4 regions of the Pseudomonas halotolerans genome follow, and region 1 is predicted to be linked to each of the others. Evidence: predicted binding sites of a transcription regulator. Region 1 holds the regulator's gene; each other region holds the start of a gene.
What was found. The regulator FliA, encoded in region 1, starts transcription of late flagellar genes. The targets are predictions, from matches to a motif close to CTAAAGTTTNNNNNNNNNNNGCCGNTAA.
Positions count from the first base shown of each region.

Region 1 (7,713 bases):
GATGGTCTGCCATGCATTGTTCCTTCATGCGAGCGCGCAGCCAGTAATGTGGCCTCCGTCTAAGTAAGACAAGGTAAAGAACGAACATGGGCAGCATGCATCCCGTACAGGTGATCGCGGTGACCGGCGGCAAAGGTGGCGTCGGCAAGACTAACGTGTCAGTGAACTTGTCCCTGGCTCTGGCAGAGCTTGGCCGACGGGTCATGCTGCTGGACGCCGACCTGGGCCTGGCGAACGTCGATGTGCTGCTGGGGCTTACCCCCAAGCGCACGCTGGCGGATGTGATAGAGGGCCGCTGCGAACTGCGCGACGTGCTGCTGCAGGGGCCCGGCGGGATTCGCATCGTGCCGGCTGCCTCGGGCACCCAGAGCATGGTCCATCTGACTCCGGCTCAACACGCCGGTCTGATCCAGGCCTTCAGCGACATCGGTGACAACCTCGATGTGCTGGTGATCGACACGGCTGCCGGTATCGGTGATTCGGTCGTCAGTTTCGTACGCGCTGCCCAGGAAGTGTTGCTGGTGGTCTGCGACGAACCGACGTCCATCACCGACGCCTATGCCCTGATCAAATTACTGAACCGTGACTACGGCATGAACCGCTTCCGCGTCCTGGCCAACATGGCCCAGAGCCCGCAGGAAGGCCGCAACCTGTTCGCCAAGTTGACAAAGGTCACGGATCGCTTCCTGGACGTCGCCCTACAATACGTCGGCGCAGTGCCCTACGACGAAAGCGTACGCAAGGCCGTCCAGAAGCAACGTGCGGTTTATGAAGCTTTTCCCCGTTCCAAATGCGCACTGGCGTTCAAGGCTATTGCCCAGAAGGTTGATACCTGGCCATTGCCGGCCAACCCTCGCGGGCATCTGGAGTTTTTCGTCGAGCGTCTCGTGCAACAAACAGCAGGGCCCGTGTTATGACAGCCAGCGGTTACAACCATCTCTACAAAAAATCGGCACGGGACGCCCAATACGAATTGATTGAGCGTTATGCCCCGCTGGTCAAACGTATCGCCTATCACTTGCTGGCGCGGTTGCCGGCCAGTGTCCAGGTCGAGGATCTGATCCAGGCGGGCATGATCGGGCTGCTCGAAGTGTCGAACAAATACGACGCGAGCAAGGGCGCCAGCTTTGAGACCTATGCCGGTATTCGCATCCGCGGGGCAATGCTCGACGAAGTCCGCAAGGGCGACTGGGCACCGCGTTCGGTGCACCGCAATACCCGCATGGTCAGTGACGCCATTCGCGCCATTGAAGCTAAAACCGGGCGTGACGCTAAAGATCATGAGGTTGCGGCCGAACTCCAATTGAGTCTCGATGATTATTACGGGATTTTGAACGATACCTTGGGCAGTCGCCTGTTCAGTTTCGACGACCTGTTGCAGGACGGCGAACACGAAGGGCTGCACGAGGACGGCGCGAGTGCTCACATGGAGCCATCGCGTGACCTGGAAGATGAACGTTTCCAGAGCGCGCTGGCGGATGCGATTGCCAATTTGCCGGAGCGTGAGCGACTGGTCTTGGCGCTGTACTACGACGAAGAGCTGAACCTCAAGGAAATCGGTGAGGTCCTGGGGGTCAGCGAATCGCGGGTCAGCCAGTTACACAGCCAGTGCGCGGCCCGTTTGCGGGGGCGTTTGGGGGAGTGGCGAGCGCGCTGACAGCAGTGTGGGGACACTGCGAACGAGTCTGGCCTGGCCTGCGCTGAGCCAGTCTTTCTCCGTTGTCCTCCAGACCGTTGTCGAGTGTTGTGCCGGATTGATTGAAATGGCGCGTTCAGGTGCTGGGCGCGTTTAAGACTGCTTGGAGGTCGAATTGGACAAGAACATGAAAATCCTCATCGTTGATGACTTCTCAACGATGCGGCGGATCATAAAAAACCTGTTGCGTGACCTTGGGTTCACCAACACGGTCGAGGCCGACGATGGCACCACTGCCATTCCGGTTCTCAACAGCGGAAGCATCGACTTTCTGGTGACTGACTGGAACATGCCCGGCATGACCGGTATCGACTTGCTGCGCCATGTGCGCGCCGACGAAAAACTCAAGCACCTTCCGGTGCTGATGGTCACTGCCGAAGCCAAGCGCGAGCAGATCATCGAAGCGGCTCAGGCCGGTGTGAACGGCTATGTGGTCAAACCCTTCACGGCCCAGGCGTTGAAAGAGAAGATCGAAAAAATCTTCGAACGCATCGGTTAACGGCGCCACGGGGGAGCTATGGATAACGAATCTTCAATGGGTGATTTCGAATCGACCCTGAAAAAACATGCCCGCGAACTGGTCGACAGCCTTGAAAAAGGCCGCTTTGGCGATGCGGTTCAAATGATCCATGAGCTCAACCAGACCCGTGATCGCGGTCTGTATCAGGAAGTGGGCAAGCTCACGCGTGAACTGCACAGCGCGATTGTCAATTTTCAGATCGACCCGAACATGCCGCAGGCCGAGGAAGTCTCGCAGATCACCGACGCCACCGAGCGTCTGGGGTATGTGGTCAAGCTGACTGAGGCCGCGGCCAACCGCACCATGGACCTGGTGGAGAACGCAACGCCGCTGGTCAACGGCCTGAGCGATGAAGCCCAGGCCTTGAGCACCGACTGGGGTCGGTTCATGCGGCGTGAAGTCGGCGCTGAGGAGTTTCGGGAGCTGGCCCGTCGGGTTGACGGTTTCCTGACGCGCAGCAGCACCGAGAACCGCGCCGTGGCGAGCAACCTAAATGACATTCTGCTGGCTCAGGACTATCAAGACCTGACCGGCCAGGTGATCAAGCGCGTGACCCAACTGGTCACCGAAGTGGAAAGCAACCTGCTCAAACTGGTGTTGATGGCCAGCCAGGTCGACCGCTTTGCAGGCATCGAACACGACCGTGAAGCGATACTTGCTGAAAAAGATCCACAAAAACATCTCTCTCAGGGTGAAGGTCCGCAGATTCATGCCGATAAAAGAGAAGACGTTGTGTCCGGTCAGGACGATGTGGACGATTTGCTGTCCAGCCTTGGATTCTGAGTTTTAGCCCTGTTTTAGGAGCAGCCATTAATGAGCTTCGGCGCCGATGAAGAGATCCTTCAGGATTTCCTGGTTGAGGCCGGCGAGATTCTAGAGCAACTTTCCGAACAACTGGTCGAGCTGGAAAGCCGACCGGATGATGCGGATCTGCTCAATGCAATTTTTCGCGGTTTCCACACTGTAAAAGGAGGCGCCGGCTTCCTCCAGCTCAATGAGCTGGTGGAGTGCTGTCACATTGCCGAGAACGTGTTCGACATCCTGCGCAAGGGTGAGCGTCGCGTTGACTCGGAATTGATGGACGTGGTGCTCGAAGCGCTGGACGCGGTCAACAGCATGTTCAGCGAAGTGCGCGAGCGCTCACCGATCACTGCTGCTACGCCTGAGCTGCTCGCCGCGCTGTCACGCCTGGCTGAGCCGCAATCGGCTGACGAGGTCGCCCCCGCCGCCGAACCGGTCGTTGCCGAGCCGGTCGCCGAGGAGTCCGGCGATATCACCGATAACGAATTCGAACAACTGCTGGACTCGCTGAACGCCGTCAAGGCCCAAGCCCAGGCTCCGGCTGCGCCTGCTGCCCCGGCTGCGCCGGCCGCCGATGCCGCCACCAGCGATGAAATCACCGACGCCGAGTTCGAGTCGCTGCTCGATCAGCTTCACGGCAAGGGCCAGTTCGCCGTGGATGCAGTCGTCCCGCCGAGCGCCCCGGCTGCCCCGGCTGCCCCTGCCGCCCCGAAAGCAGCGGGCGACAACTCCGATATCACCGACGATGAGTTCGAGGCTTTGCTCGATCAGTTGCACGGCAAGGGCAACTTTGCCGTGGACGCACTGGATTCGGCCATCGCTTCGGCGCCGACCCCAGCCAAGCCTGCCGCCGCCGCAGCGGGCAGCGACCTGATCAGCGATCACGAGTTCGAATCACTGCTCGACGAACTGCACGGCAAGGGCAAGTTCAGCGAGGTCGGCACCGCCTCAGCAGCCACTGCGCCTGCCGCCACTGCCACAGCGGCTGCGCCAGCGGAGAAGGCCGCGGCCAAACCCGCCGCCAAGGCACCGGAACCGAAGGCTGAGACGCCCAAGCCTGCCGCTGCGGCCGCCCCGGCGCCAGCCCGTGCACCGGCGGCTGCGCCGGCGGATAAACCGGCCAGCGAAGCCGAGACGACTGTTCGGGTCGACACCGCTCGCCTGGACGAGATCATGAACATGGTCGGCGAACTGGTGCTGGTGCGTAACCGCCTGGTGCGCCTGGGCCTCAACAGCCAGGACGAAGCCATGGCCAAGGCCGTGTCGAACCTGGACGTGGTCACGGCTGATTTGCAGACTGCGGTCATGAAGACCCGTATGCAGCCGATCAAGAAAGTCTTCGGGCGCTTCCCGCGCCTGGTTCGTGACTTGGCACGCCAGCTCAAGAAAGAAATCAACCTGGAACTGGTGGGCGAAGAGACCGACCTGGACAAGAACCTGGTCGAGGCCCTGGCCGACCCGTTGGTCCACTTGGTGCGCAACGCGGTCGACCACGGTATCGAGTCGCCGCAAGAGCGCGAAGAGTCAGGCAAGCCCCGCAGCGGCAAGGTGGTGTTGGCCGCCGAGCAGGAAGGCGACCACATCCTGCTGTCGATCTCCGACGACGGCAAAGGCATGGACCCGAACGTACTGCGCTCCATCGCGGTGAAGCGCGGTGTGATGGACAAGGATGCCGCCGACCGCCTGAGCGATACCGAGTGCTACAACCTGATCTTCGCCCCGGGGTTCTCGACCAAGACGGAGATTTCCGACGTGTCGGGCCGTGGCGTGGGCATGGACGTGGTGAAGACCAAGATTTCCCAGCTCAACGGTTCGATCAACATCTACTCGACCAAGGGCCAGGGCTCGAAAATCGTCATCAAGGTCCCGCTGACCCTGGCGATCATGCCGACGCTGATGGTGATGCTGGGCAACCAGGCGTTCGCCTTCCCACTGGTCAATGTCAACGAGATCTTCCACCTCGACCTGTCGCGCACCAACGTGGTGGACGGCCAGGAAGTGGTGATCGTGCGGGACAAGGCCCTGCCGCTGTTCTACCTCAAGCGCTGGCTGGTCAGCTCCGCGGCTCATGTCGAGCAGGGCGAAGGCCACGTGGTGATCCTTTCGGTGGGCACCCAGCGGATCGGCTTCGTCGTCGACCAGTTGGTGGGCCAGGAAGAAGTGGTCATCAAGCCGTTGGGCAAGATGCTCCAGGGCACCCCGGGCATGTCCGGCGCCACCATCACTGGCGACGGTCGCATCGCACTGATCCTCGATGTGCCAAGCATGCTCAAGCGTTACGCCGCACGGCGTATTTGATTCTGGAGGGGCGCGGCCTGCAGCCGCGTCTCGTCTAACGGAGTGTTTATGGTAGTTAAAGTCCTGGTGGTGGACGATTCGGGGTTTTTCCGCCGCCGCGTCTCGGAAATTCTCTCGGCGGACCCGAGTATTCAGGTCGTCGGTACGGCGACCAACGGCAAAGAGGCAATCGATCAGGCGCTGGCGCTCAAGCCGGACGTGATCACCATGGACTACGAGATGCCGATGATGGATGGCATCACGGCGGTGCGGCATATCATGCAGCGCTGCCCGACCCCCGTATTGATGTTCTCCTCCCTGACTCACGAAGGCGCCCGAGTGACCCTCGATGCGCTGGACGCCGGGGCGGTGGATTTCCTGCCGAAAAACTTCGAAGACATTTCGCGCAACCCCGACAAGGTTCGGCAGTTGCTGTGCGAGAAGGTCCACAGTATTTCCCGCAGCAACCGGCGTGTCGGTGCCTATAGCACACCTGCGCCAACGCCTGCACCGGCGCCAGCCCCGGCTTCTTCGGGCAGCTTCAACCCGGCCCCTGCGCGCAGTGCCCCGGCCCCAGTGCCAAACCGTTCCGCGCCAGCCAGTGCCTCATCGTCGCCGGCCCCCAAGCGCAAAGCCTACAAACTGGTTGCCATTGGTACGTCCACCGGCGGCCCGGTGGCCTTGCAACGGGTCCTGACCCAGTTGCCGGCCAACTTCCCGGCGCCGATCGTGCTGATCCAGCATATGCCCGCAGCCTTTACCAAGGCGTTCGCCGAGCGTCTCGACAAGCTGTGTCGTATCAGCGTCAAAGAGGCCGAGGACGGTGACATTCTGCGTCCGGGCCTGGCGCTGCTGGCGCCGGGCGGCAAGCAGATGATGATCGACGGTCGCGGCGCGGTGAAAATCCTGCCCGGCGATGAGCGACTCAATTACAAACCGTGCGTGGACATCACTTTCGGTTCCGCAGCTAAATCCTACGGCGACAAAGTTCTGGCGGTGGTGCTCACCGGCATGGGCGCCGACGGTCGCGAAGGCGCGCGCCTGCTCAAGCAGGGCGGCAGCGCCATTTGGGCCCAGGATGAAGCCAGTTGCGTGATCTATGGCATGCCGATGGCGATTGTCAAAGCGGATCTGGCCGACGCGGTGTACGGGCTGGATGACATAGGTAGACATCTGGTCGAGGCGTGCCTGTAATGGATGTGCTCAGCCTGATCGGCATCATCATGGCGTTCGTCGCCATCATTGGTGGCAATTACCTGGAAGGCGGTCACCTGGGGGCGCTGGCCAACGGTCCGGCCGCTTTGATCGTGATCGGCGGCACCATCGGCGCTGCACTGTTGCAGTCGCCCATGAGCGCCTTCAAACGCGCCATGCAGGTGCTCATCTGGATCTTGTTCCCGCCGCGAGTCGACCTGGCCGGAGGCATCGACCGCGTGGTGAACTGGAGCCTGACCGCTCGCAAGGAAGGCTTGCTGGGCCTGGAAGGGGTGGCCGACGCCGAACCCGACAGCTACTCGCGCAAAGGCTTGCAACTGCTGGTGGACGGCGCCGAGCCGGAAGCCATCCGCAGCATCCTGGAAGTGGATTTCTACACGCAGGAAAGCCGTGACATCGAAGCGGCCAAAGTCTTTGAAAGCATGGGTGGCTATGCACCGACTATCGGCATCATCGGTGCGGTGATGGGCCTGATCCACGTGATGGGTAACCTGGCCGATCCGTCGCAACTGGGCAGCGGCATCGCGGTGGCCTTCGTCGCGACCATTTATGGTGTGGCCAGTGCCAACCTGGTGTTGCTGCCGATCGCCGCCAAGCTCAAGTCCATCGCGTTGCGCCAGTCGCGTTATCGCGAAATGTTGCTGGAAGGGATCCTGTCGATCGCCGAAGGTGAAAACCCGCGTTCCATTGAGTTGAAGCTCCAGGGCTTCATGGACTGATGGGAGACATGGAAAATGGCACGTCGCAGGCATCGTGAAGAACACGTCAACCATGAACGCTGGCTCGTCTCTTACGCCGACTTCATCACGCTGCTGTTCGCTTTTTTCGTGGTCATGTATTCGATCTCGTCGGTCAACGAAGGCAAGTACAAGGTGATTTCCGAGGCGCTGATCGGAGTCTTTACCGACTCGGACCGCGCCCTCAAGCCCATCCCTATCGGCGACGAACGGCCCAAGACCACTACACCGGCCAAACCGCTGGTCAGGGACTCCGAGCAGGTCGATGCCGGTATCGCTGGCGGCAGCGATCCGTTGAAAAGCATTGCCGATGACATCAGCGCGGCGTTTGGCGATCTGATCAGCTCCAATCAGATGACCGTGCGCGGCAACGAGTTGTGGGTTGAGATCGAACTCAATTCCAGCCTGTTGTTTGGCAGCGGCGACGCCATGCCCAGCGACATGGCGTTCAACATCATCGACAAAGT
Region 1 covers NZ_JBCNTJ010000010.1:96,730-104,442, reverse strand. Annotated here, with positions in the region: gene fleN (flagellar synthesis regulator FleN) at 87-917, shown strand; gene fliA (RNA polymerase sigma factor FliA) at 914-1,657, shown strand; gene AAIS01_RS15420 (chemotaxis response regulator CheY) at 1,824-2,195, shown strand; gene AAIS01_RS15415 (protein phosphatase CheZ) at 2,214-2,999, shown strand; gene AAIS01_RS15410 (chemotaxis protein CheA) at 3,030-5,315, shown strand; gene AAIS01_RS15405 (protein-glutamate methylesterase/protein-glutamine glutaminase) at 5,364-6,488, shown strand; gene AAIS01_RS15400 (flagellar motor protein) at 6,488-7,228, shown strand; gene motD (flagellar motor protein MotD) at 7,244-7,713, shown strand, end outside.

Region 2 (7,713 bases), on a different contig from region 1:
AGTACCCGCCGGTGACCTGGGTGCAGCATTCCAGCAAATGCCCGGTCGCGGTGGCGATGGCCATTTTCTGCCAGTCGTCGGCGGCCCAGCCCAGCCCATGGCGAATCGCGCCCACCGCCAGCGAGGGATCGGCCACGCGCCCGCACAGTACGATGCCGGCACCTTCTTGCAGCGCCGTATGAATGCCGTCGGCCCCGGTGTAGACATTGACCGATACCACGTCTGCCAGATCCTGGGGCAGCCATTGCTCGAAGCGCGGCGGGGTTTCTTCCAGCAGGTCATCGCCCAGAACGCAGGCAATTTTCAATGTCGGATAGCGTCCTGCCAGTGTTGCTCGCAGGCGCTGCGCGGCGGCTCTGGGATTGGCTGCGCCACCATTGGTAATGATGGGGATCCCGGCTTCGATACACACATCCAGCATCGGTTCGAGGAAATCGAACAGGCGAGAGGCGTATCCGGCTTGAGGATCGAGCCCCCTGCGCAACTGTGCTTCGGCCAGCGTCCGTTCGGCCAGCAGTTCCAGCATGATGTAGCGCTGGCCGTTTCGTTGCGCCAGATCCTGGGCCAGGCGCAAGGCGGCGTCCGGGCGATCATTGGCAAAACCGGCGCCGCATCCGACGAGAATTGTTTTGGTCATGTCCGTTTCCACTGAGGGGATGGCCCATAGTGGCGGGCATGGATTGTTCTGTGAATTTTAAAGGTAGAATCAATTGATCCATTATCTTTATAAGTGCCGCCATGAACGTTTCTTTCCGACAGCTGCGTGCCTTTATCCTGATCGCGGAAACCTCAAGCTTCACGCGCACCGCTGAACAGCTTCACCTGTCCCAACCGGCGCTGAGCTACAGCATCCGCAAACTGGAAGAGACCATGGGATTGCAGTTGCTGGCGCGTAACACCCGCAGTGTCGAGTTGACGCTGGCCGGCGAGCACTTCCTGCCCCAGGCCCGGCGCATGCTCAGGGACATGGACGATGCCGTACGCGACGCTCGCGACACCCTCAGCCTGAGTCGCGGCTCCCTGCGCCTGGCGGCACTGCCCACGGCTGCGGCTTCGTTCCTGCCTGTCGTCATCGCCGCGTTCCAGCGCCAACACCCCGGTGTGCGGGTGAGCGTACTGGATGGTCGGGCCGGGGAGATCATGGGCTGGGTGCAGCGCGGCGAGGTAGACGCGGGCATTACCTCGTTACCCGACGACCTGTCCGGGCTCAGCTTTGTGCGCCTGCTGGATGACAATCTCGTGTTGCTGACCCACAAGGACCATCAGCGTGACAGTCTGGACGACTGGAAGCGCAGGCCCTATATCGCCTTGACCCCCGACACCAGTATCCGGCCCTTGGCCGACGCAGCGTTGCGCTACCTGAATGTCGAGCCTGAGCCGGCCTGGGAGGTGGCGCACATGAGCACCGCCACTGCGCTGGTACGCGAAGGGTTGGGATTTTCCCTGCTGCCGGCCAGTTGCACGGCAGTGTTCAATATGGGTGAGCAGTGCGCTGTGATCGCCATCGACCAGCCCGGCAAACGTTCGATCGGCTTGTTACAACGCAAACCAGTGGCCCAGTCACCGTCGTTGAGCCAATTCATGCAGCATTTGCGGCAAACGCTGCGCCAGCAATGACAGTGTCATCGTCATCGCGAGCAAGCTCGCTCCCACAAGAATCGGCTATTGGGTGCCAAACATCGCGGTCCAATAAATCCCGGCATCGCTCTTTGGGTCCATGGCATAGCCGGCGCCCAGCTCTTTGAACTGCGGGTTCATCAGATTGGCGCAATGCCCGGGGCTTGCCAGCCAGCCGTCCACCACCTTGAGGGCTGTATCCTGTCCAGCGGCAATGTTCTCGCCAATCAATTGGCCGAGGTAACCGGCCAGCTCGGCGCGGTCGCCGGGCATACGGTTGTCGCGATCCTTGTGGTCAAAGAAGTTGTTGTTGGCCATGGCGCGGCTGTGGCTCACGGCGGCCAGAGCCAGCGTGGCGTTCCAGGTCAGCGGCGTGGTGGCCGTGAAGGCTTCGGTGCCGCAGCGCCGCGGCTGGGCACGAGCCGTGTTGATCAGCTTCAGCAGCTTCTGGCCTTCGGCCTGCCAGTCTCCCAGGCGCGCCGACAACAGTGGGCGCGCCAACACGATTCGCCATTCGCGATCCAGGCGACTGACGCCGATGTCGACGAACTGTGGATCCAGCACCACCTGGCAGAAGCTCTCCCGCACCGCTTTCATCGCAGCTTGCGCGTCTCGCGGCCCGGACAGGCTGATGGCCTGCACGTTGACCATGGGATAGGCCGTGCGGGCCAACGCCTGCTGCAGGTCGCCAATGCCGTTGGCCGACAGGATCAGCCGCGAGTCCATGGCCAGCGGCGGCAACTCCAGAGAAGCTTGATCCGCGCAGCTTTGCGACTGGCTGCGGTAAAGGTTGATGGACTCGACCAGTTGCGTCTCTTCGTTGGCCAGGACACTGGTGGCGAAGGCCAGGCCCAGCGACAGCCCGATAAGACGCATGACGGATGAAATGGCACGCATGTAAATCTCCCCTGAGCGGACGGCGCCTATGATGCGCAATTTTTGCCCGGCTGGGGCAACGGTATTCACGCTCTCTTGAAATCCCTTGCAACGGCACCGCTGGGTACCGTTTGGGACAATCTCAAGTAGTGGGATCAATTTTCAGGCGAATAAGTCCATTTGCGTCGATTCAAGGCCAAAAACCGCCGAATGATCAGCTCATCCAGTTCCCTCCATCGACGTTACAAGTCTGTGCTACCCCATGTTCGCCCGGGCGAGGAAACACGCGCTAGACCCTGAACTGCTTCAGCAACCCGTTCAATTGTTCACTCAGCGACTTGAGGCGGGTGCTCGCCAGGCTCGATTGCTCGGCCGCCAGGGCGGTGCTGTGGGACAGACCCGCAGCCTGGGTGACGTTCTGGTTGATGTCTTCCACCACATGGGCCTGTTGCAGCGTGGCGCTGGCGATGGAGGCGTTCAGGCTGTTGAGGTTGCGCAGGGCCTGACCGATAGCATTGAGACTGGCACCTGCCAGCCCGGCTTGTTCAATGGTCAATTGCGAAGCACGGCTGCTGTCGCTGATGACTTTCACCGCCGCCTCGGAATGGTTCTGCAAGCGTTCGATCATCGCCTGGATCTCGGCGGTGGACTTCTGCGTGCGCTGGGCCAGCAGCCGCACTTCATCGGCCACCACGGCAAAGCCGCGACCTTGTTCACCGGCGCGGGCCGCTTCGATCGCGGCGTTGAGGGCCAGCAGGTTGGTTTGCTCGGCAATGGAGCGGATCACCTCCAGCACGCTGCCGATCTGGGTGCTTTCGCTGGCCAGGGTGCGGATCACTTCCACCGCCTGGTCGATGGTCTGGGAGAGTCGGTCGATCTGCTGCAGGCTGCCGTCGATGTTGACCTGGCCTTGCTGGGCCTGGGATTCGGCATCGCGCATTTCGCTGGCGGCGTGTTCGGCGTTCTTGGCGACATCTTGCACGCCGTAGGTCACTTCGTTGATTGCAGTGGCCACCAGTTCCATCTGTTGCGATTGCTGCTGGCTGCGCTCCTGGGCCTGGGCGGCGTCGTTACCCAGTTCGTTGGACGATTGCCCCAGCGCACGGGCCGAGTCCTGCAACTGGCTGACGACTTCGCGCAATTTGGCGGTAAAGGCATTGAAATGCCGGGCCAGTTGCGTCACTTCATCCTGGCCATGGGTGTCGAGGGTGCGAGTCAGGTCGCTTTCGCCGCTGGCAATGTTGGCCATGGCATTGACCGTTTCCTGCAACGGCCGAACGATGCTGCGCACGATCAGGGTCAGGAGCAAGCCCATGAGCAGGGTGATCGCCAGGCCGATCAGCGAGGCCTTGATCACTTGAGACTGGAATTCTGCCTGCACGTCATCCACGTACACGCCCGAACCGATGATCCAGCCCCAGGGCTCGAACAATTTGACGTAAGAGGTTTTCGCCACTGGCGCCTCAGCGCCCGGTTTCGGCCAGAGGTAATCCACCATGCCCGCGCCCTTGGCCTTGGCAATGGCGACCATCTCGTTGAACAGCGCAAAACCATTCGGGTCGCGAATTGCCGAGAGGTTCTGGCCTTCGAGTTTCGGGTTGGTCGGGTGCATGACCATTACGGGGGTCAGGTCATTGATCCAGAAGTAATCACTCTGGTCATAGCGCAAGCCGCGCACCGCACTAAGCGCCTGCTTCTGCGCGACCTCGCGGGTCAGGGTGCCCGCTGTTTCCAGGCCATGGTAGTAGCTCAGTACACCACTGGCAGTCTGGACCACATGCTGGGTTTTCTGCACCTTGGCCTGATACAGGTCGGTGTGGATCTGCTTAAGCATGAACGCGCCCAAGGTGAACAACATCACGATGGACACGACCAGGATGAGCCACAAGCGTCGGCTGATCGACACATTGCGCAAGCTATTCATACGCTGTCACTCCGGTTTCTTATTCTTGTCATCTGACCGCCTGAATCCGGCGCGGGCAGGTAGGACCTGGTGCCCAAGAGCCATAACGCGGCAGCGTTATCAGGGCTTGTCTGATAGGATTTCGGCCCCGCGGCGCAAAACCTGAGCCTGTTCCAGTTTTTTCATTGGTTTTTTTGAGAAATCGCAGTCACCGTGCGCCTGCTGTTTACACCTGCATAACGCTTAAATTTTGATGAGACGTGCGCAAGCATAGTCTTTTGGGGGATGAATGGATTTGTGGACCGCCTTTCAGGCACTGATTCTTGGCGTGGTAGAAGGCTTGACGGAGTTCCTGCCGATCTCCAGCACGGGGCACCAGATCATTGTCGCGGACTTGCTCGAGTTCGGCGGCGAGCGCGCGATGGCGTTCAACATCATTATCCAGCTGGGGGCGATCCTGGCGGTGGTGTGGGAGTTTCGGCGCAAGATCTTCGACGTGGTACTGGGCTTGCGTACCCAGCCCAGCGCTCGCCGGTTTACGGCCAACCTGCTGATTGCCTTCATGCCCGCCGTGGTCTTGGGCGTGCTGTTTGCAGACCTGATCCACGAATACCTGTTCAACCCGATCACCGTGGCCACGGCGTTGGTGCTGGGTGGTTTCGTGATGCTCTGGGCCGAGAAGCGCCAGCATACAGTGCATGCCGAAACGGTAGACGACATCACCTGGAAGGATGCACTGAAAGTCGGCTTCGCCCAGTGCCTTGCGATGATTCCCGGCACCTCCCGTTCAGGCTCGACCATCATCGGCGGCTTGCTGTTCGGGCTGTCGCGCAAGACCGCGACCGAGTTTTCGTTCTTCCTGGCGATGCCAACCATGGTCGGCGCAGCCGTCTACTCAGGCTATAAATATCGCGAGCTGTTCGTGCCGGCGGATTTTCCGGTGTTCGCCATCGGCTTCGTCACGGCGTTCATTTTCGCCATGATCGCGGTCAGGGGCTTGTTGCTGTTCATCGCCAGCCACAGCTACGCGGTATTCGCCTGGTACCGGATCGCGTTCGGCCTGTTGATTCTGGCCACCTGGCAATTCGGTTGGGTGGACTGGACGGCGGCCCAGCCATGAGCCGCCCGGACCGCGAGCCGGGCCCGGCAGTGCAGCGTTTGCGGCTCAAGCTCGTGGTATTTGCGCTGGTGTGCGCCTTACCGCTATTTGGGGCGCTTTTGCTCGGGTTGCGCGCGGTGTCCTGGGTGCCGCTGACGGCCTACGGCCTCGTCAGCATGGTGACGTTTTTGCTGTACTGGAGCGACAAGCGCAAGGCCCGCGCTGACGCCTGGCGCATCCCGGAAAACGTATTGCATGCCGTGGAACTGGCCGGTGGCTGGCCCGGGGCGCTGCTGGCCCAGCAGGTGTTTCGGCACAAGACCCGCAAGGTGCCGTTTCAGGTGGTGTTCTGGTTCATCGTGTTGCTGCATCAGGTGTTCTGGATCGACCAATTGTTCCTGGGACACCTGCTGATGCTGTTCTGAGTGTCACGGCAGCAGCAAGCTAACCTGCGTGCGCTTGGGCAGTTTGCTCACCACCAATTGATGGGAGCGCTGCAGCAGGCCACGCAGCTCATCGGCGCCCAGCGGGTAGGGCGTCTGCATGATGATCCACTGGGCTCGCGCCAGGTACGGCGCCGGGCCAATCCCGGGGCGGTCGCAATGCCCCAGGAACAGATCCTTGTCGACCTTGAACGCCAGTGATTCGCCCCGCAGGTTCTGCAGGGCAAACATCTTGTTGCCGGCAATGGAAAATACCCGCACGCCGCCCCATTTGTAATCTTCCCTGGCGCCCGGCAAACCCAGGCAGAAGTGCGCGACATCCGCTTCGCTCAAGCTCATATTTTCCTATCCCCACAGCTTTCGAATGCGTCTACCAGATGGTCGATCCAGGCGCGTACCGCCGGCAGCATGCCGCGTCGGTGCGGGTAAACCGCCTGCAGCCAACCGTCCGGCAGCGACCATTCGGGCAACAATTCCACCAGTGTGCCGTCCTGCAGTTCCTCCTCGCAATACATGCTCGGCAACAAGGTGAAACCCAGGCCGGCAAGGGCGCAGGCACGGCGCACAATGAAGTCGTCAATACCCAGCCGGGCTTCCAGGGCCAGTTCGACGGGCTCTGCGTTGGCCTTGAGCAGACGCAGGTGGACCAGGCGATCGGCGTCCAGTGCTCCGAGTATCGGCAGCTTCTTGAGATCCTCCGGGGTATTGATCTGTCGTCCTTCGACGAACGCCGGGCTGGCGACCATGATCAGTCGCGCCTGACGCAGCCGTCGCGTCATCAGCAGCGGGTCTTCGTCCCCCAGATCGCGCACGCGCAATGCCACGTCGATGCCTTCGCTCACCAGGTCTACCCGCCGATTGACCAGCATCATTTCCAGCTGCACTTGAGGGAATTTTTCCAGGAAACTGGCGATCACCCCGCCCAGCATCTGGTGAGCCAAGCCCACCGGACTGGAAACCCGCAGGCGCCCACGCGGCTCAGTGGACATGCTTGCCACGGCTTCATCGGCCATCTCGGCTTCCAGCAGCATGGCTTGGCAATGACGCAGATAAGGCTCGCCCACAGCCGTGAGCTTCAACTGGCGGGTGGTTCGTTGCAGCAGTCGGGCGCCAAGGCGTTCTTCCAGTTCAGCGATACGCCGTGACAGCCGCGACTTGGGAATACCCAACAGGCGCCCGGCGGCGGCGAAACCACCGGCTTCGACCACTTTGGCGAAGTAGTACAGATCGTTAAGGTCTTGCATATCGAGCTCTATTGTCCTGTCAGTGGAACGAACTATCGCATTAATGCTGACTTATCGGCTATTGGCTTCATCGATAGGATTGTCCTCAATTGATCGCCTGGTCGCGATCCTCACTTGGAGAGCACTGACATGAAACTGCTGCACATCGATTCGAGCATCCTGGGCGACAATTCCGCGTCCCGCCAATTGAGCCATGACGTGGTTGAGGCCTGGAAAGCTGCCGAAGCGGACGTCGTCGTGACCTACCGCGACCTGGCCGCCGATGCCATCAGCCACTTTTCCGCGCAGACCCTGATCGCCGCCGGTACCAGCGCTGAACTGCGCGACGCCGCCCAGAAGCACGAGACTGACCTCAGCGCCTCGACCATGGCCGAGTTCCTGGCGGCGGACGCGGTGGTCATCGCAGCACCGATGTATAACTTCACCATTCCGACCCAGCTCAAGGCCTGGATCGACCGTATCGCCGTGGCCGGCCAAACCTTCCGCTACACCGAAGCCGGCCCCGAAGGCCTGTGTGGTGGCAAGAAACTG
Region 2 covers NZ_JBCNTJ010000003.1:329,951-337,663, reverse strand. Annotated here, with positions in the region: gene AAIS01_RS06205 (acyclic terpene utilization AtuA family protein) at 1-637, opposite strand, end outside; gene AAIS01_RS06200 (LysR family transcriptional regulator) at 739-1,617, shown strand; gene AAIS01_RS06195 (CAP domain-containing protein) at 1,663-2,514, opposite strand; gene AAIS01_RS06190 (methyl-accepting chemotaxis protein) at 2,783-4,417, opposite strand; gene AAIS01_RS06185 (undecaprenyl-diphosphate phosphatase) at 4,686-5,516, shown strand; gene AAIS01_RS06180 (DUF1294 domain-containing protein) at 5,513-5,920, shown strand; gene AAIS01_RS06175 (MmcQ/YjbR family DNA-binding protein) at 5,924-6,277, opposite strand; gene AAIS01_RS06170 (LysR substrate-binding domain-containing protein) at 6,274-7,182, opposite strand; gene AAIS01_RS06165 (FMN-dependent NADH-azoreductase) at 7,312-7,713, shown strand, end outside.
Region 2: AAIS01_RS06190 (methyl-accepting chemotaxis protein) is a predicted target of FliA. The motif match lies at 4,536-4,563, and genes of this name have one in related genera.

Region 3 (7,713 bases), on a different contig from region 1:
CCTGATCGCCGCTCGGCGACTTTTCGTTCAAACCCGAGGCCGGGCCTTGAGCGTGCTAAACTCGCGGCCGTTTTACCTAATCGCTGCATTCTTCATACGGAACACCCATGGCCAAACGCCAACTCAATCGTCGTCAGAACTGGCGCATCGAAAAAATCCAGGGTGAGCGCGCCGCCCGCGCCGCCAAACGCGAATCCAGCGCGGTACAAGCGCTGGAGGGCGGCGACCTGGGCCCTGAACAGACCGGTCTGGTGATCGCGCACTTCGGTGTACAGGTCGAGGTCGAGGCCCGTGAAGGTGAACTGGCCGGCCAGGTATTCCGCTGCCACTTGCGCGCCAACCTGCCCGCTCTGGTGACCGGTGACCAGGTGGTCTGGCGTGCCGGCAACCAAGGCATCGGTGTGATCGTGGCTCAGCTGCCGCGCCACACCGAACTGTGTCGTCCGGACAGCCGAGGCCAGCTCAAGCCGGTGGCGGCCAACGTCGACATGATCGTCATCGTCTTCGCCCCGCTGCCTGAGCCCCACGCCAACCTGATCGACCGCTATTTGGTAGCGGCTGAACACGCCGGCATCCGCCCATTGTTGCTGCTCAACAAGTTCGACCTGATCGATGAACACAACGCCCCGGCGCTGAACGCATTGCTCTCGGTCTATCGGCAATTGGGCTACCCGGTGCTGGAAGTTTCGGCTCACCACGGCGATGGCATGGAGAAATTGCAGGAACAACTGGACGGGCGCATCAGCGTGTTTGTCGGCCAGTCCGGCGTCGGCAAGTCGTCGCTGGTCAACAGCCTGCTGCCGGAAGTCGAGACGCGCGTCGGCCCGTTGTCCGAGCTGTCCGGCCAGGGCACTCACACCACCACCACGGCGCGGTTGTTCCACTTCCCCGGCGGCGGTGAGTTGATCGACTCGCCGGGCATCCGCGAGTTTGGCCTGGGCCACGTCAGCCGAGCCGATGTGGAAGCAGGGTTCATCGAGTTTAACGACCTGATCGGCACCTGCCGCTTCCGCGATTGCAAGCACGACCGTGAACCGGGTTGCGCCCTGCTCAAGGCACTGGAAGACGGTCGTGTGCAACAGCAACGGATGAACAGCTATCGCTCGATCATCGCCAGCTTGCCGGAAAGCAGTTACTGACCTGAAAGAAAGGTAAGCCGGACACAATTGTGGCGAGGGAGCTTGCTCCCTCGCCACAAAAGCAAGCAGGCCTCACTGCGCAGGCGGCTCGGCCGGTTTCGGTGCGAGATCATCGAACAGGTTCAGACGCTCGCGTACCTCATGGGCGGGAACAGGCTGCTGGTCCGCCGGCAGTGCGTTCGGATCCGCCGCCGCGCCAGGCGTGGTCGGCACTTCACCCGGCGCACCGGCGCCCTGAGCCGGGTCTGGCGCAGGATCATCGGTTTGCGAACCTTCGATGGCTTTCTGAGCCTTCTTGGTCAACACCACGATATCGATACGCCGGTTGACCGGGTTGAACGGGTCTTGACGATCGAACAACGCCGAAGAGGCATAGCCGACCACTCGCGCCACCTGCTCATCCGGATAACTACCAGCCACCAAGGCGCGACGTGCAGCGTTGGCACGGTTGGCGGATAACTCCCAGTTCCCGAAATCACCTTTGCCGATGAAAGGCTTGGCATCGGTATGGCCACTGATGCTGATCTTGTTCGGCACCGCTTTGATGGTGTCGGCCATGGCCAGCAGGATATCTTCGAAATAAGGTTTCAGACGCGCGCTGCCGGAGTCGAACATCGGACGGTTCTCGGCGTCCATGATCTGGATACGCAAGCCATTCGGCGTGATCTCGAACAGGATCTGGTCCTTGAACTTCTGCAGTTCAGGGTTCTCTTCGACCTTGTTCTGCAACTCTTGCAGCAACAGCTCCAGACGCTCGCGCTCGACCTCTTCGGCCATGCCTTCGGCCTGATCGGCGTCCACCTTCACCTTGTCCGGCTGAGGCTGGGACTCAACTTCCGGGTTGAGGGTATTTTCCGGCGCCAGGGTCGGCGAACCACCCAGATCGATGATGTAGGGCGTTCCGCTCTCGGAAAAACCGACCGGGTCCTTGAAGTAACCGGCAATGGCAATCTTCTGCTCCGGTGTGGCGGTGGACAACAGCCACAGGACCAGGAAGAACGCCATCATTGCCGTTGCGAAGTCGGCGAAGGCGATTTTCCAGGCGCCCCCGTGATGCCCGCCGGCGATGCGCTTGACGCGCTTGATAATGATCGGCTGGTTATTTTCCATCTCAGCGACCGCGAACCGCTTGTTCTAACTCGGCGAAACTTGGACGGTGCGCCGGGTACAGGACCTTGCGACCGAACTCCACGGCCAGCGATGGCGGCATGCCCGAGGCCGAGGCCACGAGCGAAGCCTTGATGGCTTCATAGACGTTGAGTTCTTCCTTGGCGTCGTGGGCCAGGGAGTGGGCCAGCGGGCCGAAGAAGCCATACGCGGCGAGAATACCGAAGAAGGTACCCACCAGAGCCGCACCCACGTGCAGGCCGATGGACGCCTGGTCACCTTCGCCCAGGGAGGCCATGGTCACCACGATGCCCAATACCGCCGCGACGATACCGAAACCCGGCATGCCGTCGGCGATGCCGTTGACGGCGTGGGACGGGTGATCCAGGTCTTCCTTGAGGCTGTACAGCTCCATGTCGAACAGGCCTTCGAGCTCATGGGGAGCCATGTTGCCGGACGACATGATGCGCAGGTAATCACAGACGAACGCCGTCATGCGCTCATCCTTGAGTACCGTGGGGTACTTGGCAAAGATCGGGCTGGATGCCGCGTCTTCGATATCCCCTTCAATCGCCATCATGCCTTCGCGGCGGCTCTTGTTGAGGATCTCGTAGATCAGCCCCAGCACCTCAAGGTAGAAGGTGTGGCTGAAGCGCGAGCCGAACATGCTCAAGGACTTCTTGAGCACGTGCATCGTCATGTAGCCGGGGTTGGCCTGCAAAAATGCGCCGAGGGCCGCACCGCCGATGATCAGGACCTCAAAGGGCTGGACCAGGGCGGCGATCTTGCCATGGGAAAGCACGTATCCGCCCAGAACGCTCGCGAACACGACAATGATGCCGATAATTTTAGCCATAGATAGAAAGTACTTATTTAAGTCGGGTTCAAGGTCATATTCGGAAGCTGAAAAATCTCTTCTTCTACTTATCGGCAAAACTGCGCCAGACTATAGCCAGTTCAGGCGAAAAGCCAATTTGCCCCGTTCCGGGCGTAGATACTCCCTATGATGATCGCGTCCAGCCATGGCTAACGAAACGAAGGTTCCAACTCCACGACCGACCACCCTCGAAGGCTGGGTAAAGCTGCTTGAGGGCGTCCATCTGCCGGTGCCCCAGGCCAGTCATGATCTGGTCTGCAAAGCCATTGCCGACAGCCATCGCTCACTGCGTGACATTGCCGAGCTGATCCAGGACAGCCCCGCCCTGGCGCTGAGCGTCATCCGTGAAGCCAACCACCACACCCATGGCAACTTTGCCGAACCGGCAGAAAATCTCGAAGTGGCGATCAACCGCCTCGGCCTCAAGCGCACCGAAGAATTGCTCGCCCGCCTGCCCTCTTTGCCAGAGCAGCAAATACCTGTTGCCCTGCGCCAGTTGCAACTGATCAGCCAGCACGCAACGCAACAGGCCAATGGCTTTTTTGCCAGCCGCCTGGCGCGGCTGTGGCAAGACATCCATTGGGGCAGCCTGTTGTTTCTGTCCCCCCTCTGGCCGCTGGCCCTGACTCATCCAGGGTTGCTGAAAGAGTGGGAACTGCGGGTTGTCCATAAGGGCCAATCAGCGAGCAAGGTGGAGCGCGAGCTGTTCGGCGTCGGCCTGCTGAACATCTGCCTGGCGCTGGTGGAGACCTGGCGCCTGCCGGTCTGGGTGGCGCAGGGCTACCGCCTGCTGCTCAACGAGCGTCGCGAGCTGGTGAAAGTGCTGCGTATCGCCCGGGACAGTGAACACCCGCTGCGCCAGCAGAATCGCCTGGACGATGACCCGACCCTGCGGCGCTGGCTCAATCAGCCAGCCAATACGGTACTGCTGGCCAACGGTTTAGCCCTTTCAGCGCAACAGGCGTGGGACGGCCCTCACAGCAGTCGCTGGCAATACCTCACGAGTTTGTATCTGCAGATGTCCATGGATGACGTCCAGCAGCAATTGCACCAGCAAGCCGTCAACAGTGCCCGCCATAACACCATGCCGGACCTCTGGCATCCGGCCGTGGCGCTGATCTGGCCCCGGGGCAGCCGACGCGTCCACCCGGGGCTGCTGCCAGCCGCCCCGCCCAGCGCCGAAGACCTGACTCAATGGCGCAAGCAATGCGCCGAACTGCTGGTGGAACCGAGCCCGTTCAGCAACGCCATGCACCTGACCACCTCGGCACGGGACGCCTTGGTGGCATGCGGCATGCGACGAGTGATGATTCTGATGGCCGACCGCAGCCAGACCAGCCTGCGCGTACACCAGATCGCCGGCCTGCCCAACGAAGCGGCGGCCATGAGCTTTTCCATCAGCCAAAGCAAGGTGTTGCAACGGTTGCAGGCTCAACAGGCCCAGGTTCGCCTGAACCCGGACAACAACGCGCAGTTTTCGGCGTTGCTGCCGCCGGGCCTGCGCAGCCTGTTTCGCGGTGAACACCTGTTGTTACGCTCACTGACCTGCAACGGCCGAGTGATCATGCTGGTGGCGGTGGACCAGGGCGGCGGGCCCTTCTCGGACGTGACGGTGCAGGCCTTCGGTAAAACCGTGCAGTGTATCGAACGCGCCTTGCACAGCTTTACCAACCGCGGTCGCTGATCTTGATACAATCTTTTCCCTTTGCGCCCCTGGAGACCTCACATGCCTGACTTCTCTGGCTTGCCGCTGGTAATCGAGCCGAGCGACTTGCTGTCGCGCCTCGATGCCCGCGAACTGATTCTGGTGGACCTGACCAGCGCCGCCCGCTACAGCACCGGGCACATCCCTGGCGCACGCTTCGTCGACCCCAAGCGCACCCAACTGGGCCAGCCCCCGGCGCCGGGTCTGCTGCCAGCAAAAGCCGACCTCGAGGCGCTGTTCGGCGAATTAGGGCATAACCCGAATGCGGTCTACGTCGTCTATGACGATGAAGGCGGTGGTTGGGCCGGGCGCTTTATCTGGCTGCTGGATGTGATCGGCCATTCAAACTACCACTACCTCGACGGCGGCTTGCTGTCGTGGCTGGACGAGAGCCTGCCGGTGTCCACTGAAGTGCCGCCGCCCGCCACAAGCCAGGTGAGCCTGACCCTGCACGATGAACCCACCGCCACCCGCGAATACCTGCAGAGCCGCCTCGGCGCTGCTGACCTGGCGATCTGGGATGCACGCGGCCCGCTGGAGTACTCCGGCGAGAAAGTCGTCGCAGCCAGAGGCGGGCATATCCCCGGCGCGGTCAACTTCGAATGGACCGCCGGCATGGATCAGGCACGCAACCTGCGCATCCGCAGCGACATGCCGCAAATCCTCGAACAGTTGGGCATCACGCCCGACAAAGAAATCATCACCCATTGCCAGACCCACCATCGCTCTGGCTTCACCTATCTGGTGGCCAAGGCGCTCGGTTATCCGCGTGTCAAAGGCTATGCCGGCTCCTGGGGCGAATGGGGCAACCACCCTGATACGCCCATCGAGCTCTGAAGGTTCTTAAGGACAGTTAATGAAAAACCGCTTGTTCATCCTCAGCCAATACCTGCTACCCCACCACTTGCTGTCTCGGCTGGCCGGCTGCATTGCCGAATGCCGCGTTCGCTGGTTCAAGAATGCCTTTACCCAATGGTTCGCCAAACGTTATCAGGTGGACATGTCCCAGGCGCTGGTGGAAGACCTCACGGCCTACGAGCACTTCAATGCGTTCTTCACCCGAGCGCTGAAAGAAGGCGCCCGCCCGCTGGACCCAACACCGGGGGCAATCCTCAGCCCCGCCGACGGCGCCGTCAGCCAACTCGGCCCGATCGAGCACGGTCGGGTATTCCAGGCCAAGGGCCACAGCTTCAGCGTGCTGGAACTGCTGGGCGGCGATGCAGCCAACGCAGCGCCGTTCATGGGCGGCGATTTCGCCACCATCTACCTGTCGCCCAAGGACTATCACCGCGTGCACATGCCCCTGGCCGGCACCCTGCGGGAAATGGTCTACATCCCGGGGCGAATTTTTTCGGTGAACCAAACCACCGCCGAAAACGTTCCGGAGCTGTTCGCCCGTAACGAGCGCGTGGCGTGCATTTTCGACACCGAGCGCGGGCCGATGGCCGTGGTGCTGGTGGGCGCGATGATCGTTGCGTCCATCGAAACCGTCTGGGCCGGGCTGGTGACGCCACCCAAGCGCGAGCTGAAAACCTTCCGTTACGACGAAGCCGCCCGGGCGCCGATCCATCTGGAGAAAGGCGCCGAACTGGGCCGCTTCAAACTGGGATCAACCGCCATCGTGCTGTTCGGGCCGGACCAGGTGAAATGGGCCGAAGAGCTGGTGGCCGGCTCGCCAGTGCAGATGGGCCAGGGGCTGGCGCTGCCAAAAGCCTGAGTTACGCCCCCGGAAGCCGGCCTGTGGGAGCAAGGCTTGCCCGCGATGAACGACAACGCAGTCTAAAAAAGACCGCGGCGCCTGCATCGCGAGCAAGCTTGGCTCCCACAGCACATCCAGCGCGGCGCACTTCTCTGTCAACTGCTAGAGTGGGGAACATCCCTTTCATTTCCCGCCGGAGCCCATCCACGGCATGAATGAGACCAGCCCTCTCCAGCTTTCGCGCGTTCTGACACCGACACAGTCGCGCCTGTCGTTCTGCGATGCCACGCCGCGCGACCTCAAGCGCTGGATCGCCAACCTGCCCAAAGCCAATATCGGCGAAACCGCGCGCCTGTTGTACCAGGCCATCGGCGAACTCAACCAACTGCTCACCCCCAGCGATAATCGCCTGCAGCTACTCGAATTGTTGCGGCCCGAGGTGTATTACGTCTGCAAACACCTCGAGCGGCATTTTTTACAACAGGCCATCGTTCTGGATGAGCGTTCGCGCAAGATCGTCAATCTGTGCCAGGCCCTGCAAACCCAGTTGGCCATGGGTTACAAACAGATCGTCGCGCGCATCTCGCCGAAGTACACCAAGGACCGCGCCCGCCTGCTCAGCACCGCGCTGCAACGCGCGATGCATGCCCTGGACGGCACGCTGCTGCGTGTCAGCCAGTTGTACAGCCCAGTGCCGGAAGGGCTGTGGCTCGATTTGCATCAGCTATACCGAATCGCCTGCCATCATCGGCTGCAACACCTCAGCGTCGGCGATGAACTGGCCAGCCAGGTTCATCAGCTGAGTACCGAGCAAACCTACGTGGTCGCCCTGCTGCTGGGCGCCTCCCGCAGCAATCAGCTGCGCCAGGGCCAGATTGCGCGGCTCGCCGAGGTGCTGGAGTCCTGGAGCCAAGGGGTCACGCTGGACCCGGCCGTCACCGCCACGAGCTTGTTCGCCGTTGCACCGCAACTGGATATCGGGCCGCGCTATCGTTCCAAGTTCAGGGCCGAGCAGCAGCCAAGCCTGCTGGGTTTCGATCCGCAGCCGCTGGTGCGTGCCATCGCCACTCACCTGGAACAACCTGACGATCACAGCCTGTCCGTGCCTGGCGCAATGAACGCCGACACTTTGCATCACCTGCAAGCCGCCTGGGGCGAAGCGGTTGAACGCAGCTTCCAACGCACC
Region 3 covers NZ_JBCNTJ010000006.1:75,197-82,909, forward strand. Annotated here, with positions in the region: gene rsgA (small ribosomal subunit biogenesis GTPase RsgA) at 108-1,139, shown strand; gene motB (flagellar motor protein MotB) at 1,212-2,249, opposite strand; gene motA (flagellar motor stator protein MotA) at 2,251-3,102, opposite strand; gene AAIS01_RS10485 (HDOD domain-containing protein) at 3,269-4,807, shown strand; gene AAIS01_RS10490 (rhodanese-like domain-containing protein) at 4,850-5,665, shown strand; gene asd (archaetidylserine decarboxylase) at 5,685-6,545, shown strand; gene AAIS01_RS10500 (molecular chaperone) at 6,739-7,713, shown strand, end outside.
Region 3: motA (flagellar motor stator protein MotA) is a predicted target of FliA. The motif match lies at 3,171-3,198, and genes of this name have one in related genera.

Region 4 (7,713 bases), on a different contig from region 1:
GAGGATGTTGCCATTGGCATCCACGCCATAGCCCTGCAAACGCGCAGTACCATCGCTGTTGGTGACGAAGCCATCCTTGTCGGTCTTGAACGTACCGGCACGGGTGTAGCTCAGGGAGCCGTCGTTGCTCAGGACAAAGAAACCGGAACCCTGGATGCCCATGTCCAGTACGTTGCCGGTGTTGTTGACGTCACCCTGGCTGAACTGCTGGGAGACGTTGGCCAGGCGCACGCCGTTGCCGACGGTCTTGCTGCCACTGCCCAGCCTGGTAGCTGAGTAGACGTCTTCGAATTCCGCACGGGACGATTTGAAACCGGTGGTCGCCACGTTGGCGATGTTGTTGCCGGTTACGTCCAGGTGCTTGTTGGCTGCATAGAGACCGCTAAGGCCGATGTTGAAAGACATGTTGCACTCCTTTTGCCGGTTTAGTCGGCTCTACATACCAATAGTTTGTACTTTGGACAGGGCGATGCTGCCCAGCCCGGCGAGATTGAGCATCAGCTCACCGCCCGTCTGGCTGATCGTCACGCTGCTGACGGTCGCCGGCAGGTTGGTGATCAGCGACACGGGTTTGTCATCGATAGTGGTCGAAGCGGTGAAGGTGTAAGTGCCCGACTCAACGGTGGTGCCCGCATCGTTCTTGCCATCCCAAATGAAGGCCGAGTTACCAGCATTCTGGCTACCCAGCTCGATCGTACGGACGGTCTTGCCGTCCTTGTCCGCGATCTTGATCGCGAGCGAGGACACCGAGGCCGGTACCACCACCGTGCCGTTAAGGCTCTTGGAGGTATCGACCACCGCCTTGTCACCCGGGGCGATGACCGAACGGCCCACCAGGGACGAGGCTTGCAGGGCCTGGGACGAGTTGTAGTTGCCGGCAATACCACTGACGGTCTCGTTAAGCGTGGTGATGCCTTCCAGGCTGCTGAACTGCGCCAACTGGGCAACGAACTCGCCGTTATCCTGCGGCTCCAACGGGTTCTGGTTTTTCAGCTGGGTGACCAGCAGTTGCAGGAACGCATCCTTGCCCAGCTCCTGGGAGCCGGTAGCTGCGTTCGTTGCCGCCCCCAGCCCATCGGTGGTGGTGTTGGTCTTGACCGAGGAGTTGGCCAGAATCTCGTTTAGGCTCAAACCACTGGTAGTGTTGGTGACGCTCATGTGACTCGCCCCTTATCACTGACCGAGGGTCAGGACCTTCTGCATCATGGTTTTGGCGGTGTTCATCATTTCGACGTTGGTCTGGAACGAACGACTGGCGGAAATCATGTCGGCCATTTCTTCAACGACGTTGACGTTCGGGTAATAGACGTAGCCCTTGGCGTCGGCGGCCGGATGGTTCGGCTCGTAGCGCGCGTCGAGGTTGCTCTGGTCTTCGACCACACCCAGCACCTGTACGCCCTGGCCCGCGGCATCCTGCTCCTGGAACAGCGAGTCGCTGCCGCCAGACTGGCCGCCCTGGAACATGGTGGCGAACACCGGGTGACGGGCACGGTAGGTCTGGTCGATGCTCGACGAAACGGTTTCGGCGTTGGCGATGTTACTGGCAACGGTGTTCAGACGCGTGGTCTGGGCACTCATGGCGCTGCCGGCAATGTTGAATACGCTCGCAATCGACATGACTTACTCTCCGCGCAGGGCCGATACCAGCCCTTTGAATTTGCTATTGAGCAGGGTGAAGCTGGCCTGGAAGTTCACGGAGTTTTCCGTGTAGTTGGACTGTTCCAGTTGGGCGTCCACGGTGTTCTGGTCGATCGAAGGCTGCATCGGCGTGCGGTACATCAGCGATTCATCGCCATTGCCCAGGCCTTCGGCTTCGATATGACGGCTGTTGGTCATGTTCAGGGCGAAGTGGCCGTTCTTGGTCTTCTCATTCTGCTCGGCGAGCACTTTGGAGAAGTCCAGGTCCCGAGCCTTGAAGTTCGGGGTATCGGCGTTGGCGATGTTGTTGGCCAGGACTTCGGCACGCTGGGCGCGGAAGCTCAAAGCCTTTTCGTGGATGCCGAGCGCTTTATCGAAACTGATGCTCATGTTGGAAACCTTCGGGTGACCAGAATTTACGTACGATGAACATAGCAAGCGTCGTGCCACTTTCAAAAACCCCATAAACCGGGGCTTTGCGGGCATCGGCAAGGCGGCAATGCCAGAAAAGCGGCAATCGGTTTCCGCTGGCTGCCGCTTTTCTGCCGCTTCTCAAGGGCAAATGACACTCAAATTGTGGGAGCGGGCTTGCTCGCGAAGGCGGTGTATCAGTCGAAATAAATGTCACTGTCACACCGCATTCGCGAGCAAGCCCGCTCCCACAGGGACAGTGGTGGTGGGGAGGAAATTGGCAGGTATAAAAAAGGGAGCCCCTGAGGACTCCCGTTTTTATGACAACCCGAGCGAATCACTTCGCCTGATAGATGATCCCCGGGCTGCACTGCACCATCTGGTAATGGTCCGGCAAACCGTTCAGTGCCTCGGAGGCGCCGAGGAACAGGTAGCCGCCCGGTTTGAGCGTGCTGTGGATGCGCAGCAGGATGTCTTTTTTCACTTCGGCAGAGAAGTAGATCAGCACGTTGCGGCAGAACACGATGTCGAACTTGCCCAGGCTGGCGTAGCTGTCCAGCAGGTTGAACGAACGGAACTCCACGCGGTTCTTGATCGGTGCCTTGACCACCCAGCGCCCCGGCCCTTTGGGGTCGAAGTAGCGTTGCAGGCGATCAGGCGACAGGCCGCGACCGATGGCCAGGCTGTCGTACTCACCGGTCTTGCAGTTATTGAGCATCGTCCCGGACAAATCGGTGGCAACGATTTGCACGCCTCCTTTCAACTGGCCGATGTTGGTCCGCTCGAACTCATCGATGGACATCGACAGCGAATAGGGTTCCTGACCCGACGAGCAGGCCGCCGACCAGATCCGCAAGCGTTGCCCCGGACTGGCCTTGATGGCCGCCGGCAGCACCCTGTTCTTCAACACCTCGAACGGATAGGTGTCGCGAAACCACAGGGTTTCGTTGGTGGTCATGGCATCCACCACCATCTCGCGCAACCCACTGCGTGGCTGGGTCTGGATGCGCTGGACCAGTTCGCCCAACGATTTCAGGCCCTGCTGTTCCATCAATTTATTGAGACGGCTCGACACCAGGTATTGCTTGTTTTCACCAAGCAAAATGCCACAGGCTTTTTCCAGGAAGACCCGGAACTGTTCGAAATCCAAATTACCCGTAGACAAAATACCGCCTCTTTCATCGTGTTGATTTGCCGGGCGCACAACGCGCCCGACCTTTATTCTGCTGCCTTGATGCGCTCGACCACCCGGGAAGCCAGGTCATCGGGCCGGAACTTGGCCAGGAAATCATCGGCCCCCACCTTCTTGACCATCGCCTGGTTGAAAACACCGGACAACGAGGTGTGCAAGACAATATGCAGCTTTTGCATGCGCGGGTCGTTACGGATTTCCGAGGTCAGGGTGTACCCGTCCATCTCCGGCATTTCAATGTCGGAGATCATCATCAGAAACTCCTCTTCCGGCTTCTTGCCCTCATCCACCAGCTTGCGCAGGTAATCCAGGGCCTGGCGTCCGTCGTTCAACGCTACCACTTCGACACCGACCGTTTGTAGACAACGGGTCACCTGCTTACGTGCCACCGAAGAATCATCGACCGTCAGGACACGCAGTGAAATCGCCTTGTGCTGGGTTTCGGCGTCGATCACCCCCACGGAAATCGTTTCCGGGGTCGGTGCCACTTCGGCGAGGATTTTCTCCACGTCGATGATTTCCACCAACTGGTTATCGACCCGGGTCACCGCCGTGAGGTAGTGATCGCGACCGGTGCCCTTGGGCGGCGGATGGATCTCCTCCCAGTTCATGTTGACGATGCGCTCCACCGAGCGCACCAGGAAACCCTGGGTCTTGGTGTTGTACTCGGTGATGATCACGAACGGATTGCTCTGATCCAGCAGCCGCCCCGAACCGGTGGCCATCGCCAGATCAAGAATCGGGATGGTTGCTCCGCGGATATTGGCCACACCGCACACGACGGGGCTGGACTTGGGCATCAGGGTCAGCTTCGGGCATTGGAGCACCTCGCGAACCTTGAATACGTTGATCCCGTACATCTGTTGCCCGTCGAGACGGAACAACAACAGCTCCAGGCGATTCTGACCGACCAGTTGAGTGCGCTGGTTTACCGAATCCATTACTCCCGCCATGCCCTGACTCCTACCTAACGCTAATGTGTCCGACGCGCATTCATCACTAAACGGCACGGGGCTTGCTATTGAACCGGCATGAACGCACAAACGACATTTTTTCGACGCCTGACCACTCACTGCCGCCACTGGCTCGGTGCACTGTTGGCTGCCTGCCTGCTCGCTTTGGGCGGCCCTGCCGTTGGTGCTGTTCCGGTTACCTTGCCTGATCTCCTTATCGGCGTCACTCAGGGCTTTCTTGAATTCACCGTAGAAGACTACCTGGCAACCAGTCAAACCGAAGGTCGCTACGAAATCGAAGTCAACCAGCTCGACCCGCGCCTGCGCATGCCCATGTGCGACAAGGAATTGACTGCGTCTCTGGAGAGCCCGGCCAGACCATTGGGTCGGGTCACGGTGAAGCTGCGTTGCGACAGCGCCGCGCCCTGGACGGTGTTCGTGCCCGCTCAAGTGCGCCTGTTTCGCGAAATCGTCACCACCACCCGTCCGCTCAAGCGGGCCGGGATCGTCGAGCCTCAGGACGTGACGCTGCGGGAACGGGATGTCAGCCAGATCAACCAAGGGTTCCTGACCTCCGTCGATCAGGCCATCGGCCAGAAACTTGTCCGACCAATGGTCGCCGACCAGGTCATTACCTTGGTCCACCTGGAACAGGCCGAAGTGGTCCGCAAGGGCGATCAGGTGGTCATCACCGCCCGCAGTGGGACCCTGGCCGTGCGGATGCCGGGCGAGGCGTTATCCAACGGTGGCATGCGTGAACAGATTCGAGTGAAAAACCTTAATTCCCAACGCGTTATCAAGGCGCAGGTAATGGCCCCCGGCCATGTGGAAGTGGCCATGTAACAATCGGCTGGAAATGGGTAGAGAGCTGGCGCTTGCCCACGGTGTTCCCTAGACTGTGCCTTACGCAAAGGCAAGCGCAGACGTGCGCACGTTCATTGAATAAATGAGCCTAAAGTTTTTTGGGGGGTGGCCGAAAACATGGCAAGCGTCCAAATACCCAGAGGTTTTTTACCATGGTCATCGATTTCAATCGTTTAAACAGCTCTTCACCGCTAACAGGCACCACGCGTCCTAATGCCAGCAAGGAAACCGTCGAAACCGACAAGTCCGCGCAGGCCGAAAAAGCCGCCACTGTCAGCAACGGGGAGTCGGTACACCTTAGCAATGAGGCTCAGCAGTTGCAGAAGGTCACTGACAAGCTGCGCGATCAACCTGTCGTCGACAACGCCCGCGTGGCCGAGTTGAAAGCAGCAATCGCCGATGGCAGCTATAAAGTCGACAGCAACCGTGTAGCCAGCAAACTGCTCAACTTCGAAGCCCAGCGCTAGGCCACCGCCAGCGCCAGGCTTTTGGACGCTTAAGAACCAAGGCCAGCCATGCACGACACGAATTTATTGCAACTGATCACCGACGACTTTGCCCCTGCGCAACAATTGCTGGCGTTACTGCAGGCCGAGTCCCTGGCATTGCATGGTCGCGACATGCCGTCGCTGGAGAATATTCTGGCGCAGAAACAGGCATTGATCATTCTGCTCGATCAGCATGGCCGCAAGCGCAGCGAAATCCTCGCCAGCCTCAACCTGCCCGCCAATCGCGACGGCCTTGAGCAACTGGCCAGCCATTCGTCGGTTGGCGATCAACTGTTGGCCCAAAGCGAGGTGCTCAACGACCTGCTCGCTCAATGCCAGGCTGCCAACGCTCGCAACGGCCAGTCAATCCAGGTTCAGCAGGCTGCCACCGCCAACCAGTTGCGCATCCTCAACGGCGGTGAAATCCCGACGCTCTATGACGCTCGCGGTTCGACCGCCAAGATGGTCAAGCACCGCCCGCTCAGCCAGGCATGAAACGAACAGTGCCGGCGCTCTATCAACGCGCGACACATGCTGGCAAAATGCTGGCTACTCGTCGTATTTTGCCTGGAGATTGACCCACCGTGTTCAATGCCTCAAACGCGGATGATGCTCCGCAGCCCCCCAAGGTCCTTACCACGCCCCTGGAAATTTCCGGCAACCTGCGGATGCTGCAAGAGAGCCACGACCCGCTGATCATCACCTTTCACGAACGCAGCCAGCGCTTCCAGAGCTATTTGGTCGATGTCGACCGGGAAAGCAACTCCATCGCCCTGGACGAAATGATCCCCCGGGACGGCGAACGCTTCCTGTTGGCGGGCGAGCCGTTTCGTGTCGAGGGTTTTCATGATGGCGTGCGCATCGCGTGGGACGGCAACGGCCCTTTGACCATCGATGAGTCCAGCGATGGTCGCTGCTATCGCGGCGCCTTGCCTGACGAAGTGGTTTACCACCAACGCCGCAACGCCTTCCGTGCCGCCCTCAAGCTGGCGCAACTTGTGAACGTCGAGCTGGGCGGCGACAAACTCAAGTCACCGGTGGACGGCAAGCTGCTGGACATTTCCGCCACAGGCTGCAAGTTGCGTTTCGAAGGTGACATTACTGCGCGTCTGCAATTGGGTCAGGTCTACGAGCGCTTTATCGCGGCTCTGCCCTTCGGCAACATGACCGCTCCGGTCGAACTTCGTTACCTGCATTTCGAGGAAAGGTTCAACACCACCTTCGCCGGCGTGCGTTTTCACAACATCAGCGGCCTGGTGCAACGGCAGGTTGAGCGTTTTGTGTATCAACTGCAGCGCGAAGCCCGTCGTTTCGACAAAGACGACCTCTGATTTTCGACACGTAAAAAAACGGGCAGTCCCTTGCGGTGACTGCCCGTTTTTTTATGGCTGGCTCAAGGCCTGGCCTGAGTGAAATCGGGGCTCGGCGGCTCGTCGTTCGCCTCTGCGGCGGCAGCTTCCTCCATGACGGGTTCTTCGTCGACTGGCTCTTCCGCCGGCACAGGCTCGACGTGCATCTGCTCCTGCACCACTTGTTCGTCCACCCGGGGATCGAGGCACGCCACCAGGGGCGAACTGGACATGCTGTCCGGCATCGCCACGTGATGCAGCGGTGCGTCGTCGACCTGATGCAGGTTGGTCACCGCCTTCGGCCGGATTCGCCACACCAGCACCAGGGCGAAGAAGGCAAAAAAGGCATAGAGCATCTGGCTGCCGAACATCTTCATCAGCACCCCTGCTACCAGCGGTCCGATACTGGCGCCAACCCCATAGGTCACCAGCAGCATGGCAGTCAGGGATACCCGTCGGTCAGCTTCTACGTGGTCGTTGGAAAACGCCACCGCCAGCGGATACAGGCAGAACTGCACCAGCGAACAGAAGAACCCCGCAACGAACAGCACCTCCAACGGCACCGTCGGCAGGATCGCCAGCGGCAGCGCACAGACCGTCAGGACCAGCGCAAAACAACGGATCAGCAGCGCCCGGTCATAGCGATCGGACAGCCAGCCCAAGGGCCACTGAACCAGCAATCCGGCAAAGATGCAGCTACCCATGAACAGACCCACCTGTTCGGTCGACAGCCCCTGCTGAGAGGCGTACAGCGGCGCCAGGCCATAGAACGAGCCGACAATCAGCCCCGAGCCCAGCACCGTACTCAACGACTGCGG
Region 4 covers NZ_JBCNTJ010000001.1:73,175-80,887, forward strand. Annotated here, with positions in the region: gene flgE (flagellar hook protein FlgE) at 1-405, opposite strand, end outside; gene flgD (flagellar hook assembly protein FlgD) at 436-1,158, opposite strand; gene flgC (flagellar basal body rod protein FlgC) at 1,174-1,617, opposite strand; gene flgB (flagellar basal body rod protein FlgB) at 1,621-2,028, opposite strand; gene cheR (protein-glutamate O-methyltransferase CheR) at 2,387-3,214, opposite strand; gene AAIS01_RS00365 (chemotaxis protein CheV) at 3,268-4,194, opposite strand; gene flgA (flagellar basal body P-ring formation chaperone FlgA) at 4,273-5,037, shown strand; gene flgM (flagellar biosynthesis anti-sigma factor FlgM) at 5,211-5,525, shown strand; gene AAIS01_RS00380 (flagella synthesis protein FlgN) at 5,574-6,041, shown strand; gene AAIS01_RS00385 (flagellar brake protein) at 6,131-6,877, shown strand; gene AAIS01_RS00390 (MFS transporter) at 6,940-7,713, opposite strand, start outside.
Region 4: flgM (flagellar biosynthesis anti-sigma factor FlgM) is a predicted target of FliA. The motif match lies at 5,147-5,174, and genes of this name have one in related genera.